DNA from 4 places in the Herbaspirillum sp. Her3 genome. Region 3 is predicted to be linked to each of the others. Evidence: predicted binding sites of a transcription regulator. Region 3 holds the regulator's gene; each other region holds the start of a gene.
What was found. The regulator sigma-54, encoded in region 3, starts transcription at its own class of promoters, with help from an activator protein. The targets are predictions, from matches to a motif close to TGGCANGNAANCTGCTTT.
Positions count from the first base shown of each region.

Region 1: hmpA (NO-inducible flavohemoprotein) is a predicted target of sigma-54. The motif match lies at 2,471-2,488, and genes of this name have one in related genera.
Region 2: ACVC5H_RS22640 (ammonium transporter) is a predicted target of sigma-54. The motif match lies at 2,202-2,219, and genes of this name have one in related genera.
Region 4: atzF (allophanate hydrolase) is a predicted target of sigma-54. The motif match lies at 2,684-2,701, and genes of this name have one in related genera.

Region 1 covers NZ_CM176328.1:2,697,993-2,702,093, reverse strand. Annotated here, with positions in the region: gene ACVC5H_RS12400 (dodecin) at 1-39, opposite strand, end outside; gene ACVC5H_RS12395 (hypothetical protein) at 469-651, shown strand; gene norR (nitric oxide reductase transcriptional regulator NorR) at 793-2,376, opposite strand; gene hmpA (NO-inducible flavohemoprotein) at 2,543-3,736, shown strand; gene ACVC5H_RS12380 (hypothetical protein) at 3,937-4,101, shown strand, end outside.
Region 2 covers NZ_CM176328.1:4,972,477-4,976,577, reverse strand. Annotated here, with positions in the region: gene ACVC5H_RS22645 (methionine synthase) at 1-843, shown strand, start outside; gene ACVC5H_RS22640 (ammonium transporter) at 950-2,152, opposite strand; gene ACVC5H_RS22635 (alkaline phosphatase D family protein) at 2,513-4,101, shown strand, end outside.
Region 3 covers NZ_CM176328.1:1,109,565-1,113,665, reverse strand. Annotated here, with positions in the region: gene lptC (LPS export ABC transporter periplasmic protein LptC) at 1-59, shown strand, start outside; gene lptA (lipopolysaccharide transport periplasmic protein LptA) at 111-737, shown strand; gene lptB (LPS export ABC transporter ATP-binding protein) at 740-1,483, shown strand; gene ACVC5H_RS05100 (RNA polymerase factor sigma-54) at 1,552-3,042, shown strand; gene hpf (ribosome hibernation-promoting factor, HPF/YfiA family) at 3,196-3,558, shown strand; gene grxD (Grx4 family monothiol glutaredoxin) at 3,943-4,101, shown strand, end outside.
Region 4 covers NZ_CM176328.1:4,069,507-4,073,607, reverse strand. Annotated here, with positions in the region: gene ACVC5H_RS18635 (ABC transporter substrate-binding protein) at 1-793, opposite strand, end outside; gene atzF (allophanate hydrolase) at 816-2,645, opposite strand; gene ACVC5H_RS18625 (16S rRNA (uracil(1498)-N(3))-methyltransferase) at 2,912-3,637, opposite strand; gene tkt (transketolase) at 3,845-4,101, shown strand, end outside.

The DNA of each region.
Region 1 (4,101 bases), 1.6 Mb from region 3:
CTTGTAGGTGCTGGAATTGTCGTGCTTGCGCTCGTTCATGAAGGCTCCTTTACGACTGGGAATGGACGAAAGGGTCAGCCTATTGCACTCTCCTTGCGGAGGGCATCGGTCAATGCCAGCAGCTTGCGTAGGAATGCGTGCACGAAGGGTAAATTCACAAGCCTCCCTTTTTTGCCCTGCAGCAAATTTCATCGAAACAGGACCGTCATCGGGCGCTCTGCAGGGATTGCCCTGACTCAACCCTGCTCCGCTTCCTACAAAAATTTAAGTGTGACTGCACCTGTTGCAGCGCAACCAAACCGGCTAATATTCCATCATCTGGATTGCCAAAACGTTCATATCGCCCCAGCCCGCGATGCTGTCATTTGCAATCGTTGGCCGGCTGATGAGGCCGCAGGACTGGCAATCCTGCCCGCCGTCGAAGTGACCGGCGGGCCTGCACGAGATTTTCATCCCTTGGAGATCATCATGTCGCAACTCAACCCTGGCGTTACCGGCACCTTGCCTGCAGCGGCTCCCGTGAAGGTCATCAGCGCACCGCCCGAAGACCTGCAACACGTCAACGACGATGCCGCCGCCGCCCGCAACCTGACTGCCATCCGCATCCGCGGGCAACTGGCGGAACTGGATGTGGAGCATCAGCAGGCCTGATGCCGTCATCAGGTGATGCGGTTTTTGGCCTGAAGCTTCATGCACCTGACGGCCGGAATCATGGGGGGCGCCCTGCCCTGAGCGATTCCGGCCGTTTTCTTTTCTTTTTCTTCATATCGCCTGAAACCGCCGTCCCATGGCCTACCGCAAGCCGAGCCGCTTGGCCAGCCGGTTCAGGTTGGCCCGATCCACGCCCAGCTCGCGGGCGGTGGCAGCCAGATTGCCGCCATGACGCTGCAGGCTGTCGCTCACCAGCTTGCGCTCAAAGCGCTCCACGGCCTCGCGCAGGCCTTCCACTGGCGGTGCCGCACGGCCTGGCTCGACGACCAGGCCATTCTGGGGAGGGGCAATGGGCGCGGTCGGAGGGTGATCCAGTTCCAGTGAGTGCGCATCGAGCGTCAGGATGCCCGGCCGCTGCGGCTGCGAGGCCAGTGCCCGCAAGGCGCTGCGGCCGACGAGGTGCTCCAGTTCGCGGATGTTGCCGGGCCAGGAATAGTCCAGCAACGCGCGCTGCGCATCGGCCGACAGGCGCAGGCTGGCCAGGCCCAGCCGCGCCCGGTTCTGCTCCAGGAAATAGCCCGCCAGCAGCAAGACGTCACGCCCGCGCTCGCGCAGCGGAGGCACACGGATGGGGAAGACCGAAAGCCGATGATAGAAATCCGCCCGGAAATGGCCGCGCTTGACCTCCTCGGCCAGGTCGCGGTTGGTGGCGGCGATCAGGCGCACGTCCACGCGATGCTCGCGGTCCGAGCCGACGCGCTGCAACTGCCCGCTCTGCAGCACCCGTAGCAGCTTGGCCTGCACCGCCAGGGGCAGCTCGCCCACTTCATCCAGGAACAAGGTGCCGCCGTCGGCCATCTCGAACTTGCCACGCCGGTCAGCCACGGCGCCCGAGAAGGCGCCGCGCACGTGGCCGAACAGTTCGCTTTCCACCAGGGTATCGGGCAAGGCGGCGCAGTTCAGGCTGATCATGGGCTTGTGGGCGCGTGGCGAGGCGGCATGCAGGGCATGCGCCACCAGCTCCTTGCCAGTGCCGGTTTCGCCACTGACCAGCACCGTCATGTCGCTGGGGGCGGCCATGCGGATTTCCTCCATCAGTTGCCGGTGAGCGGCACTCTGGCCGATCAGTTCGCGCTTGCCCCGGCTTTCTTCCAGCCCCAGCCGGTAGGCCTCGGCACGCTGGCGCGCCTGCTCGCCGGCCTGCGCCAGCTCATCGATGCGCTCGGCCACGTTGACCGTGGCCGCTGCCAGCGCGGCGAAGGCTTGCAGCGACGCCATGTCCACCCCGTCGAAACGGCCGGCGCCCAGCGCATCGAGCGTGACCAGCCCCCAGGGACGGCCATTGACGGCCAGCGCGCAGCCCATGCAATCGTGGACTTCCAGCGCGCCCGAGTGGAGGTCGTTCAAGCCATCGACCAGGCCATCGTAGGGATCCGGCAAGTGCGAGTCGGCAGGAAAGCGCGTCGGCACCGCATTGGCCAGCAGCACGCTGAAGCGAGGATGATCGGCGATGCGGAAGCGCCGGCCCAGGGTATCGCCGGAGAGCCCGTCGATGGCCAGCGGCACCAGCACCTCGCCCTCCAGCCGCAGCAAGGCGGCGGCGTCGCAGGGAAAGAGCGTGCGCAAGGTCTGCAGCAGGCGGCGGTAACGCTCGCGGTCATCGATCTGGCGCGAGAGGTCGGCGACCAGGGGAAGCAAGGCGTCCAGCAAGGCTTTTGAGGTCATATTGACTACTTACCAATGAATTAATGGTCATTATGACACAGGTCACAAGCACTCACATGTTCTACAAGTCATTGATTTTATTGAGATGAAGGCGTGGCACGGCTTTTGTAATGGAGAGAGTGATCCGGACGTTCCGGCACATCCACACTCTCCTGAAAGGTTCAGCATGCTCACCGATGCCCAACTCGCCATCGTCAAATCCACCGTCCCCCTGCTCGAATCCGGCGGCGAGGCGCTGACCACCCATTTCTACAAGCTGCTCATGCGCGACTATCCGCAAGTGCATCCCCTGTTCAACCGTGCGCACCAGGCCAGCGGCGACCAGCCACGGGCACTAGCCAATGGCGTGCTGATGTACGCGCGCCACATCGATCGCCTGGAAGAACTGGGCCCGCTGGCCGCGCAGATCATCAACAAGCACGTGGCCGTGCAGGTGCTGCCGGAACACTATCCCATGGTCGGTGACTGCCTGCTGCGCGCCATCCGCGAAGTGCTGGGCGCGGAGATCGCCACCGATGCCGTCATCGATGCCTGGGCCGCCGCCTATGGCCAGCTGGCCGACATCCTGATCGGCGCCGAGCGCCAGCAATATGACGCCAAGGCCGCCGCACCTGGCGGCTGGCGCGGTGCGCGCAATTTCGTGGTCACGCGCAAGGTCGCCGAGAGCGAGGAAATCACTTCCTTCTACTTCATGCCCCAGGATGGCGCTGCCCTGCTGGACTTCGAACCCGGCCAGTACATCGGGCTGCGCATGGTGGTCGACGGGCTGGAACAGCGCCGCCAGTATTCGCTGTCAGCCCCGCTGCGCCAGAACGGCCAGCCGCTGCAATATCGCATCAGCGTCAAGCGCGAAGCGGACGGCAAGGTCTCGCGCCAGCTGCACGACCAGATCCACGTTGGTTCGGTGGTGGAACTGTTCCCGCCCGCAGGCGACTTTACGCTCACGGCCAGCGACAAGCCGCTGGTGCTCATCAGCGGCGGTGTGGGCATCACGCCCATGATGACCATGCTGGCGGCGGCATTGCCCGGTGGCCGTCCGGTGCATTTCGTCCATGCCGCGCGCCACGGCGGCGTGCATGCCTTCCGCCGCGAGCTGGAAGCACTGGCGGCACAGCATCCGCAACTGCAGCTGCGCTTCTGCTATGAACAGCCGCGCGCAGGCGATCCGGCAGCGCATGCCACCGGCTTCATCAATGCGGCGCTGCTGCAGCAATGGTTGCCGGCCACGCGTGACGTCGATGCCTATTTCGTGGGCCCCAAGCCCTTCATGAAAGCCATCAAGCACGCGCTGGGCGAACTGGGCGTACCGGCGGCGCAAAGCCGGTATGAATTCTTCGGACCGGCTGCAGCCCTGCAGTAAGCTCCTCCGATGGACGGGTGGCGGCATGGCTGCCACCCGTCCGAGTGCTGCATTACTCTGGCAGGAGTCGATATGAAACTATTTATAAAGATTTACGTGATTCACGCAGGACGATCCAAGGAAGATTGATCTTCGACAAGTTTTCCGCGGTGCAGCAAATGCTATCCTGAGCGCTCCCCCTCCTCCGCCGAAAGACCGCCATGAGCGAAAAGCTGAGCGCCGAGCGCCACACCCCCGATGAACTGACCCAAGAACTGGAAGCGCTGGACCTGGAAATCGTCCGCTGCGCCGTGATCTGCCAGGTGCGCCTGTTCGATCCGGGCGTATTGAACCAGGTGATGGACAACAACGAACAAGTCTGCGGC
Region 2 (4,101 bases), 1.7 Mb from region 3:
GAGCAGACGCGCCAGCATTTCGTGACCACCTTCATCGAGCATCTCGACGGCGTGGATTTTGCCAGGCGCGAGACGGTGCGCATTCGCAATCGCTATGACGCCAGCGTGCCCACGGTGGTGGGTGCGGTGTCGCGCCAGAAGCCGGTGTTCGTGGAGGATGCGAAATTCCTGCGCAGCCAGACTGCGCAGCCGATCAAGTGGGCGCTGCCGGGACCCATGACGATGATCGACACGCTCTACGACAGCCACTACAAGAGCCGCGAGAAACTGGCCTGGGAGTTCGCCGTGATCCTCAACCAGGAAGCCCGTGAGCTGGAGGCGGCGGGTGTGGACATCATCCAGTTCGATGAACCGGCCTTCAATGTCTTCTTCGATGAAGTCAATGACTGGGGCGTGGCCACGCTGGAGCGCGCCATCGAGGGACTGAAGTGCGAGACCGCCGTGCACATCTGCTATGGCTACGGCATCAAGGCCAACACCGACTGGAAGAAGACGCTGGGCTCGGAGTGGCGGCAGTATGAGGAGACCTTCCCCAGGTTGCGGGCATCGAATATCGATATCGTCTCACTCGAATGCCACAACGCGCGCGTGCCCATGGAGTTGATCGAACTCATTCGCGGCAAGAAGGTGATGGTGGGGGCTATCGATGTGGCCAATCACACTGTGGAAACGCCCGAGGAAGTGGCGGCGACCTTGCGAAAGGCATTGCAGTTTGTGGATGCTGACAAGCTCTATCCTTCTACCAACTGCGGGATGGTGCCGTTGCCGCGGGAGGTTGCCCGGGGCAAGCTTGGTGCGTTGAGGGCGGGGGCGGAGATGGTGCGGGGGGAGCTGGGGGCTTGATTCTTTGCTCAAAAGGGCAGGCCCTTTGCGTACATACGGTATTGCTGCCCCGCGAAAAACAATCTCTGGGTGCAGAGATTGTTTTTCCGTAGTCGTTTCAACGCGCTTACCAGCTCGTCTCCCTCTCCGCCGTAGAAGAAATCTTGTGAATCGCCAGATCCGCCCCCTCGAACTCCTGTTCCGGATCCAGGCGAATCCCCACCACCTTCTTCAGCAAGCCATACACCACCCAGCCGCCCATCGCCGCGATGGCAATGCCCATCAGGCTGCCGATCAGCTGCGCCATGAAGGACACGCCACCCCGTCCCCCCAGCGCCTGCAGCCCGAAGATGCCCGCCGCCAGCCCGCCCCACAAACCGCACAGCCCGTGCAGCGGCCACACGCCCAGCACGTCGTCGATCTTCCACTTGTTCTGGGTGCGGGTGAACATCCACACGAAAATCGCACCGGCAATGCCGCCGGTGACCAGCGCGCCCAGCGGGTGCATCAGGTCCGAGCCGGCGCACACCGCCACCAGCCCCGCCAGCGGGCCGTTGTAGGCGAAGCCGGGGTCGTTGCGGCCCATCAGCAGTGCCACCAGCGTGCCACCGGCCATGGCCATGAGTGAATTCATCGCCACCAGGCCATTCATCTTGTCCAGCGTCTGCGCACTCATGACGTTGAAGCCGAACCAGCCCACCGTCAGGATCCATGCGCCCAGCGCCAGGAAGGGAATATTGGAAGGCGGATGCGCCGCCACCGCGCCTTCCTTGCTGTAGCGGCCACGGCGCGCACCCAGCAGCAGCACGGCCGGCAACGCGATCCAGCCGCCCACGGCGTGGACCACGATGGAACCGGCGAAGTCATGGAACTCGGCGCCAAAGCTCGCCGCCAGCCAGGCTTGCACACCCAGGTGCTGGTTCCACGCAATGCCCTCGAAGAAGGGATAGACCAGGCCCACCAGCACGGCAGTGGCCACCAGCTGCGGATTGAACTTGGAGCGCTCGGCAATGCCGCCCGAAATGATGGCCGGGATGGCCGCCGCGAAGGTCAGCAGGAAGAAGAACTTCACCAGCTCGAAACCGCTGCGCTCAGCCAGCGTCCCGGCACCCGCGAAGAAGCTCACCCCATAGGCCACGTAATAGCCGACGAAGAAATAGACGATGGTCGACACCGCAAAGTCCGCCAGGATCTTCACCAGGGCATTGACCTGGTTCTTCTTGCGCACCGTTCCCAATTCCAGGAAGGCGAAGCCGGCATGCATGGCCAGGATCATGATCGCCCCTAGCAGAATGAAGAGGGCGTCTGCGCCGTTTTTGTGATCGTCCACCAGAAAATCTCCCAAAAATTGTGCAATAAAAGAATCGAAAGCCCGGACTTAAGCAATTTTCGTTCCATTTTGGTGATTATTTCGTAGTGAGTTGATTTGAAAGGACTTTATCGGTGCGTCAGCTGAATGTTGGGATAGGTTCTGCACGAATGATGTGCGTTCGTGATGTGCGTCTGGCGGGATGGCTGCATTTTGGTGCAACGAGGGCAGGCTCGAATTTTTCCGGTAAATCCCCTCAATTTTTGCCTTCCGACTGCCCGGTCAGGCTTGGTCATCCTCCTTTCATGGAACGGTCATACTCGATTGCTAAATTGCAACTCCCCCTTCACTTCGCTTTACCTCACCCTCACAGGAGTTGCCATGCCCGATCAGAATCCGCCCGCCGATCACAGCCGTCGCCGCTTCCTGCGCGACACCGCCGTTACTGCCGTGGGCAGCGCCGCCGTGATCGCCAGCCCCGCTGTATTGTCCGCGACTGAGCCCGCCGCGCCGTCCATCATCACTTCCGAACGCCTGCGCCCGCAATTCCCGGGCGGCATCATGAGCGGCGACGTCACCCGCGACAGCGCCATGGTCTGGGCCCGTGCCGACCGCAATGCACGCATGCTGGTCGAATATTCCACCAGCGAGAATTTCTCCAACCCCATCCGCATCGCCGGCCCCACCGCGCTGGCGCGCGAGGACTACACCGCCCGCGTGGATCTGCGCGGCCTGCCGGCGGGGCAGCGCGTCTACTATCGCGTGCGCTTCCAGGATCTGGTGCATGAGTCGGCCCTGAGCGAGCCGCTGACCGGCAGCCTCATGGTGCCGGCCTCGGCGCATGGCCAGGTGCGTGACGTCACCTTTGCCTTCTCGGGTGATGAGGCGGGTCAGGGCTGGGGGATCAACGAGCAGTGGGGTGGTTATCGGGTGTATGAAAGCATGCGCCGCTTCCGTCCGGATTTCTTCATCCACTCGGGCGACCAGATCTATGCCGATGGGCCGATCCAGGCGGAAGTGAAGCTGGACGACGGAACCCTGTGGCGCAACGTGGTGACCGAAGCCAAGTCCAAGGTAGCCCAGACGCTGGAGGACTATCGCGGCAACTTCGCCTACAACATGCTGGACGCCAGCAAGCGCCGCTTCGCCGCCGAGGTGCCGTTCCTGGTGCAGTGGGATGACCACGAGGTGCGCAACAACTGGTATCCGGGCCAGCAGATCGGCGCGGCCGAGAAGCGCTATGACGAGCGCAACATCGACGTGCTGGCCGCACGTGCGCGCCAGGCCATGTTCGAGCACAACCCTTTCCGCATTGATAGCGCCGATCCTTTCCGCATCTATCGCGCCTTCCAGCACGGACCGCTGCTGGAAGTGTTCATGCTGGACGAACGCAGCTATCGCGGCCGCAATTCGCCCAATCGCCAGAAGGGCGGGCACGATGCCGATTTCCTCGGCCCGGAGCAGATGCGCTGGATCAAGCAGGCGCTGCTGCGTTCGCGCTCGACCTGGAAGCTGATCGCCAGCGATATGCCGCTGTCCATCGTGGTGCCGGACCTGAACCCGGATGTACCCAAGGGGACCTTTGAAGCCTGGGCCAACGCCGACAACGGTAAACCGTCCGGGCGCGAGCTGGAGGTGGCTGAACTGCTGCGCTTCATCAAGCAGCACGACATCAAGAACGTGGTCTGGGTCACTGCCGACGTGCATTACGCTTCGGCCACGCATTACTCGCCCGAACGGGCTCAGTTCACCGACTTCAAACCGTTCTGGGAATTCGTCGGCGGGCCGATCAATGCCGGCACCTTCGGGCCCGGCGAGATCGATCGCACCTTCGGTCCGGACGTGCGTTTCGTCAGCATCCCTGCCGACATGAAGCAGAACCGCTCACCGGCCGACTTGCTGCAGTTCTTTGGCATCGGCAAGATCGATGCGAAGACCCGAACCCTGACCGTCACCCTGCACAACACCGA
Region 3 (4,101 bases):
TGGTGCAGCTGTTCGGCAACGTACGCGGCTATTACGAGCCCACCCCCAAGAAACGCTAAGCCGGTTGAATCCGACACAAGAACGCCAAGAACCGACCAGACAGGAAACCAATGAAACGCTCACTCTTACTGCCGATGCTGATGCTGGCTGCCGTGTGCGGCGTGGCCAACGCCGAGAAGGCGGACTCCACCAAGCCCACCAACATCGAGGCAGACCAGATGGTCTATGACGACGTGCGCCAGGTGAAGACCTTCACCGGCAACGTGGTCATGACCCGCGGCACTCTCATCATCAAGGCCGGCCGGGTGGTATTGACGACCGATCAGTACGGTTATGAAAACGCCGTGTTGTACGCCGCGCCCGGTGCGCTGGCCAACTTCCGCCAGAAGCGCGATGGCGGTCCCAACCTGTGGATCGAAGGACAGGCCGAGCGCATCGAGTATTCGGAGCAGACCGAAGTCTCCAAGCTGTTCCAGCGCGCCCACATCCAGCGCATGGATGGCGACCGCATCACCGATGAAGTCAACGGCGAGTTCATTTCCTATGACAGCCGCGCCGAGTTCTATTCGGTCAACAACACCGCCAGCGGCGAGAGCAAGCCCGGCGCAGGCCGCATCACGGCCGTGATCCAGCCCAAGAATCCGCCGCCGGATGGCAGCGCCGTGCCGGCCCAGCCGGCCGCCAAGACCACGCCGGCGCAGCCTGCACCGCGTCGCCAGACCGGAAAGGACCAGTAACGATGACCGCCAGCTCGCTGGTCGTTCGCGGCCTGAAGAAAAGTTATGGCGCGCGCCAGGTGGTGCGCGACGTCTCGATGGAAGTGCGCAGCGGTGAAGTGGTCGGACTGCTCGGCCCCAATGGTGCCGGCAAGACCACCTCGTTCTACATGATCGTGGGCCTGGTGCCTTCCGATGGCGGCGAGATCGCGCTGGACGACACCGCCATTTCACGCATGCCCATCCACAAGCGTGCCACCATGGGCTTGTCCTATCTGCCGCAGGAAGCCTCGGTGTTCCGCAAGCTGACGGTGGAAGACAATATCCGCGCGGTGCTGGAACTGCGCCGTGAAGAAGGCAAGCCGCTCTCGCGCGATGAAGTCGAGGGCCGCCTCAACAACCTGCTGCATGAACTGCAGATCGAGAAGCTGCGCGAGAGCCAGGCCTTGTCGCTCTCCGGCGGTGAGCGCCGCCGCGTGGAAATCGCCCGCGCACTGGCCACCGATCCGCGCTTCGTGCTGCTCGATGAACCCTTTGCCGGTATCGACCCGATTGCCGTGATCGAGATTCAGCGCATCGTGCGCTTCCTGAAGGAACGCGGCATCGGCGTGCTCATCACCGACCACAACGTGCGCGAGACGCTGGGCATCTGCGACCGCGCCTACATCATCAACCAGGGCACGGTGCTGGCCAGCGGCAGTCCGGAAGAGATCATCGCCAACGAATCGGTGCGCCGCGTGTATCTGGGCGAACACTTCCGCATGTAAGCAGGTCAACCTACTGACGCAACGACAGGCAGTGCAACCAGCGGACCACGCCGCTTCCAGAAAGACAGATGAAACAGTCTCTCCAGTTACGTACCTCGCAGCACCTCGCATTGACGCCGCAACTGCAGCAGTCGATCAGACTGTTGCAGCTGTCGACGCTGGAACTGCACCAGGAACTGGAACAGATCCTCTCGGACAATCCCTTGCTGGAGCGCCTCGACGATGCGCTCGACAATTCGGTGCGCCTGCTGGCCGATGGCGCCGTCTCCAGCTCTCCCTCCAGCGGCGTGGCGGATACCTCGGGCGAAGGCAGCGCCGAACCGGCGCCGGCCGCCGCCGATGGCGATTCCAGTTTTGACTACCAGGACAACAATCCCGACAACGGCGTCACCGGTGACGCCGACTGGAGCTTCGACGACGTGGCCCGCAGCGGCAAGTCGCCCGACGACGACGACGCCCGCCCGCAACTCGAAGCCCATGAACTGACCCTGCGCGAGCACCTGCTGGAACAGATCCGCGTGACCGCACGCACCCAGCGCGACCGCGCCCTGCTGGAGCTGCTCACCGATGCGCTCGACGAGAGCGGCTATCTCGAAGAGCCCCTGGAAGACATCCTCGCGCGCCTGCCCGAAGAACTGGGCATCGACATGGAAGAGCTGTCGATTTCCCTGAAGCTGCTGCAGAGCCTGGACCCGGCCGGCGTCGGTGCGCGCAGTGCCGGTGAATGCCTGGCCCTGCAGATCCGGCGCCTGCCCAAGATCCCCTTCGTCACGCGCAAGCTGGCGCTGCGCATCGTGGAAGATTACCTGCCGCTGTTCGCCCAGCGCGACTTCAACAAGATCAAGAAAGCCCTCGATTGCGATGACGAAGACCTGCGCGAAGCCCAGGCCGTGATCCGCCAGTGCCGTCCGCATCCGGGCGCCGATTTCGCGCGCGATGCCTCGGACTATGTGGTGCCGGACGTGATTGTCAAACAAACAAAGAACGGCTGGCAGGTCATGCTCAACCATGAGGTCATGCCCAAGCTGCGTGTCAATGCGATGTATGCCAGTGCGCTGAAGCAGGCCAAGGGGGAGGGATCGCTGTCGTCGCAGCTGCAGGAAGCCAAGTGGCTCATCAAGAATATGCGGCAGCGTTTCGACACGATTTTGCGAGTCGCACAGGCTATTGTGGAGCGTCAAAGAAACTTCTTTTCACATGGGGCAGTGGCCATGCGACCCCTTGTGCTGCGTGAAATTGCTGATACACTGGGTCTACACGAGAGCACCATCTCTCGCGTGACAACTCAAAAATACATGCTCACGCCGCACGGCATGTTTGAGTTGAAGTACTTCTTCGGTAGCCACGTCGCGACTGAAACCGGAGGCGAAGCCTCCTCCACCGCGATACGGGCGCTGATCAAACAGTTGATAGGAGCCGAGAACCCGCAGACCCCATTATCCGATAGCAAGATTGCGGATATGCTGGCAGAACAAGGCATGGTGGTCGCGCGACGCACAGTCGCCAAATACCGCGAAGTGTTGAAGATTCCGCCGGTCAATCTCCGCAAGTCCCTCTGAGTTTTTCCTCAGTTTTTCTGCAGTACCGTTGCTGTGTTCCGGCAAGCATCTCGCTGATGCCCATGCCATCCGACACGAAGACCGTGCCCGTGGTACAGCTGCAGCAAGGATAGCTTGAACGAACCTCCAGTGACTTCACGATAGGAGTCTTGTATGAATCTGACCATCAGTGGACACCACCTCGAACTGACCCCCGCCATCCGGGAATACGTGCAAAGCAAGCTCTCGCGTATCAAGCGCCATTTCGACAACGTGATCGACGTCAGCGTGATCCTGAGCGTAGATAAACTCACAGAAAAGGAAAAGCGCCAAAAAGCGGAAATCAACGTCCACATCAAGGGGAAGGATCTACATGCAGAAAGCATTGCGCACGACCTCTATGCTGCCATTGACACGCTGATCGACAAGCTCGATCGCCAGGTCATCAAGCACAAGGACAAGTTGCAGGAACATCACTCCATGGCCAAGCGCCTGCCGGATGAAGCGCCGGCCGATGCGGTGGCCGGAGCGGCATAAGCCAAGGACACCATCGGCAAGCTGCCTCGCAGCCCACAGGGCTGCTGAGAACGCCAGCCGAATCTCATGAGGAAGGGGCGCGCAAGCGCCCTTTTTCATTGGTCGCGCTGTCAAGCGGCGACGCCTGTGGAAAAGATATAAAAGATAATCGCAGGCAACTTTTCCACAGCCACTGCCCCCCTGCAGCGAGCACTGATCCGCTGCCCCGCTTGAAGGCTTCTGCTGGCATCCTCATATCAGATCTCAGCGCTTGCATATCATATAAATTATTTCCTTTATGCAATTTTCCGCCGCATTGCGCAGACTGCCGGCGCGCAGTCGTTTTCAACGCGGCTGCCCGCTTTTCCCTATAATGTCGGCAATCCCATTTTTAAAGGCATAGCCATGAGCGACGTCCAATCCTGGATCAAAGAAACCGTGACCCAAAACCCTGTGGTGCTGTTCATGAAGGGCACTGCGCAATTCCCGCAATGCGGCTTTTCCGGCAAGGCCATCCAGTTGCTCAAAGCCAGCGGCGCCGAGAACATCGTCACCGTCAACGTG
Region 4 (4,101 bases), 2.6 Mb from region 3:
CGCGGGCATAGGCGGCGATGTACTTGCGGGCCAGCTCGGGGTTGTTCTTGATGAACTCGGTGGTCAGCGCGGCGGCGCCGCCGTGCCAGGGTGCCATCGGATCGCCCAGGATGTATCTGGCGATCACGCCCGCTTCCAGCACGCGCGTGCTGTTGTTCATGCGGCCCACGGTGCCGGTGGGTTCCAGCGTGTAGGCCGCATCCACCTGGCCGGCCGCCAGCGAAGCCACGTGCTGACCGATGGGCAGTTCCACCACGGTGGCACCGGTAGCGCCGGCGCGTTCCAGCACGGTCTTGGCCAGGGTCACGTTCTGGATGCCGGGACCGGAGGCGACCTTCTTGCCCTTGAGATCGGCGATCGATTTGACCGGGCTGTCCTTGGGCACCAGGAATTCATCGAGCACGTACTTGGCATTGCTGGGATTGGTGGCAAAGATCTTGAACAGACCGGGCTGCGCAATCTCGCCGATGGCCAGGTTGCCCGCGCCCGTGCCATTGGCCGAACCATCGGCGCGGCCCGAGAGCATGGCTTCCATCACCTGCTGGGCACCGGCAAACTTGATGGCTTGTACCTCCAGCCCGGCCTGCTTGAAATAGCCCGCTTCCACGGCGGCATAGAAGGGCAGGCCTGCTGCCACCGGCCAGTAGCCGATGCGGATGGGAACGCCTTGCGCGCGCAGGATGGCAGGCGCACCAGTGATGGCAGCGGTGGCGGCGACCGCACCGGCCCTGGCCATGAAGCGGCGGCGGGAGGCATCGTGCGCGGCGGATAAGGTGGTCTTCTTCTTCATCATGAGCAGCTCCGTGGTGAGGGTGTCAGTTCAGCGAATTCAGGTAATTGACCCAGCCGCCGTGGTGGGTGATGTCGGTGGCGCCGGCAATGCCGGCCGGCTCGCAGATGAAGCCCTTGACGCTGCTGCCATCGGCCAGCTCCACCGTGCCGATGCCCAGCGGCGCCGGGATGGACGCGACGAAACCGCCGAACTGGCGCAGCGGCATCTCCCAGACTTCCACCGCGATGGCCGCACCCTCGCCGTCGGTGCGCGCCAGACCAGGCTTGGGCGGCGTGGTGCCGGCCAGCGCATACAGGCGGTAGTGCGGCGCGGTGCGGGTGATGGCCACGCGGCGGGCACCGGCTTCCAGCAATTGCCAGTTCAGGGGCTGGCCGGCCAGATGCGCGCCGACCACGCAGACCTTGATGGTGCTTTCGTTGAAGGGCAGCGGTGCGGCGGCAATCGCATCGGCTTGCGCCGGGCCGCCCAGTTGCTGCAGCAGGCGCGCTCCGGCTTCGGCCAGCAGGTGGTCGGCACCGGCCGGGCCGATCAGCGTGACGCCGGCCGGCAGGCCATCGCGGCGCCACACGGCGGGGATGGCCAGGGCCGACATATCCATCAGGTTGACGAAGTTGGTGTAGTGGCCCAGCTGCGCATTGCGCACCACCGGATCGGCCTCGACCTCGGCGATGGTGGGGAAGGTCGTGGTGGTGGGCACCAGCATCAGGTCGCAGCCTTCCAGCAGGTTCTCGGCCTGGCGGCGCAGGTCGGCCAGGCGGTATTGGGCGTTGAAACTGTCGACCGCATCGTAGTCATCGGCTTGCGCAGTGATCTGGCGCACCACCGGATGGATGGCTTCCGGGTTCTCCAGGAAGAAGTCGCCCAGCGCGGCGCGGCGTTCGGCCACCCAGGGCCCCTGGTACAGCATGCGGGCGGCATCGCTGAAGGGTGCGAAGGGAATCTTCGCCAGGCTCACGCCGGGCAGGGCGGCGATCTGCGCCAGGCTGCGTTCCCAGGCTTCCTGCGCGATGCTGTCGCCAAAGAATTCACATTGCTCGGGAATGGCGATGCGATAGCCCCGGCGCTTCACGCCCAGCATGGCGGGACGGCGCGAATAGCCATCCTCGGCATCGAAGCCGGCCGCGCTGTGCAGCACGCGCCAGGCATCGGCCACGTCATGGGCGAAGATGGAGATGCAATCCAGGGTGCGGCAGGCCGGTACCAGGCCGCGTGCGCTGATGAGGCCCTTGGTCGGTTTCAAGCCGACCAGGTGGTTGAAGGCAGCCGGTACACGGCCCGAGCCGGCGGTATCCGTTCCCAGCGAGAACAGGACTTGACCCAGTGCCACGGCCACCGCCGAGCCCGAACTGGAACCCCCGGAGACATATTCCGGCTTGATCGCATTGCGCACCGCCCCATAGGGTGAGCGCACGCCCACCAGCCCGGTGGCGAACTGGTCCAGGTTGGTCTTGCCCACCAGCAGCGCGCCGGCCGCCTGCAGGCGCTGCACCACGGTGGCGCTCTCGCTGGCCAGTCGCCCGAACTCGGGGCAAGCACCGGTGGTGGACATCTCGGCCACGTCGATGTTGTCCTTCACCGCAAAGGGGATGCCGAACAGCGGCATGCTCTCCAGCACCGCCTCGCCCTTGATCTGCAGCATCAGGTCCAGCGCGGCCGCCTGTTGCTTGAGCTGCTTGGCCGGTACCCGGCTGATCCAGACTTCATCGCGCCCGGCGCCGTCGATGCGCGCCAACAGCTCGGCCACGAGCTTGCCGGGCGTGCTGCGGCCTTCGCGGTAGGCTGCCAGGGTGGCGGCAATGGTGGTCGGGGCGGCCTCGGGGGCGGCTTGCTGCAGGGCGTGGGTGGCAGTCATTTTGGATATTCAAACTTGAATACAAGATTGAATATCTTTAAGCAGGAGGCGTGCCAGCTGGTCCGTCAAGCGGCTGAAAAACGGGAAATGGCTTCACCACGCGGGTTTGCGAGGTGAAGTGCCGAAAGGCAAGCTATCCGAGGGGAAATGAAGGGTTTTGTCAGCGAGACAAAATGGTGAGCCGTGCGCCGAACTTGGACGTCAGCAGGAACGGGGATGCACGGGAATCAGGCAGGCCGCAGGAAATCAGGCGGGTGAAGTTTCCTTCAAAGCTCCCCCCACACCGCATTCAAGGCGGCCAGTGCCGCCAGCCCCGCAGTCTCGGTCCGCAGCACCCGGCTGCCCATGGACAGCATCAGCGCACCCTGGGTGCAGGCCAGGTCTTCCTCTTCCTCGCTGAAGCCACCTTCCGGACCGACGATGACCGTCACCGCCTGGGGCGGATGATGGCGCGCCCAGCCCGACAGCGGCTCGCTGCCGCGCGGGGAGAGCAGGATGCGGCGGTGCAGGTCGCTCTGGGTGATCCAGCGTTTGAAGTCGGTCACCTCGCCCAGATGCGGCAGACGGTTGCGGCCACATTGCTCCGCGGCGGCATGCACGATGCCTTGCCAGTGCGCCTGCTTCTTCTCGGCCCGTTCGCCCGACAGGCGCACCACGCAGCGCTGTGCAGCCAGCGGCTGCAGGGCGGTGGCGCCCAGTTCCACGGCCTTCTCGACGATCCAGTCCATCTTCGATCCTTCAGGCAGGGCCTGGGCCAGGGTCAGCGCATAGGGCAGTTCGGCCTCGCGGGGTGAAAATGCCTTCACTTCGGCGTGGGCGCGCTTCTTTTCCATGGCCGTCAGACTGGCGGTGTACTCGCCGCCTTCGCCATTGAAGAGGGTCACGGTATCGCCCGGCTGCAGGCGCAGCACCTGGATGTGATGGGCAATCTGCTCGGGCAGGACCAGGGCCGAACCGATGCCGAGGGGTTGCGGAAAGTAAAAGCGGGGCATGAGGCGGATCCTGGGCGATTGAGATCAAAAAAGCATGAAAAATGTTGTCAGCCGGGTCAGGGACTGGACCCGAATTTTAATCCCCCCGGCGCACTCTGGTAAAATACGGCCCCGCGCTGCACTTGGCCTTCCGGGGCGGCGCTTTGGCTTCAAAACCCGATTGGTGCGCCTGACAGCGCCTCCCGCACAGCAAACTCAGACCTCGACATGATTTCCACTCTCCCCACCGACAAGATGGCCAACGCGATCCGCGCGCTGGCGATGGATGCAGTTCAAAAAGCCAATTCCGGACACCCGGGCATGCCGATGGGGATGGCCGAAATCGCAGTGGCCCTGTGGGCCAAGCACTACCGTCACAACCCGTCCAACCCGCAGTGGGCCAACCGTGACCGCTTCGTGCTCTCCAACGGCCACGGCTCCATGCTGCAGTACGCGCTGCTGCACCTGACCGGCTACGACCTGTC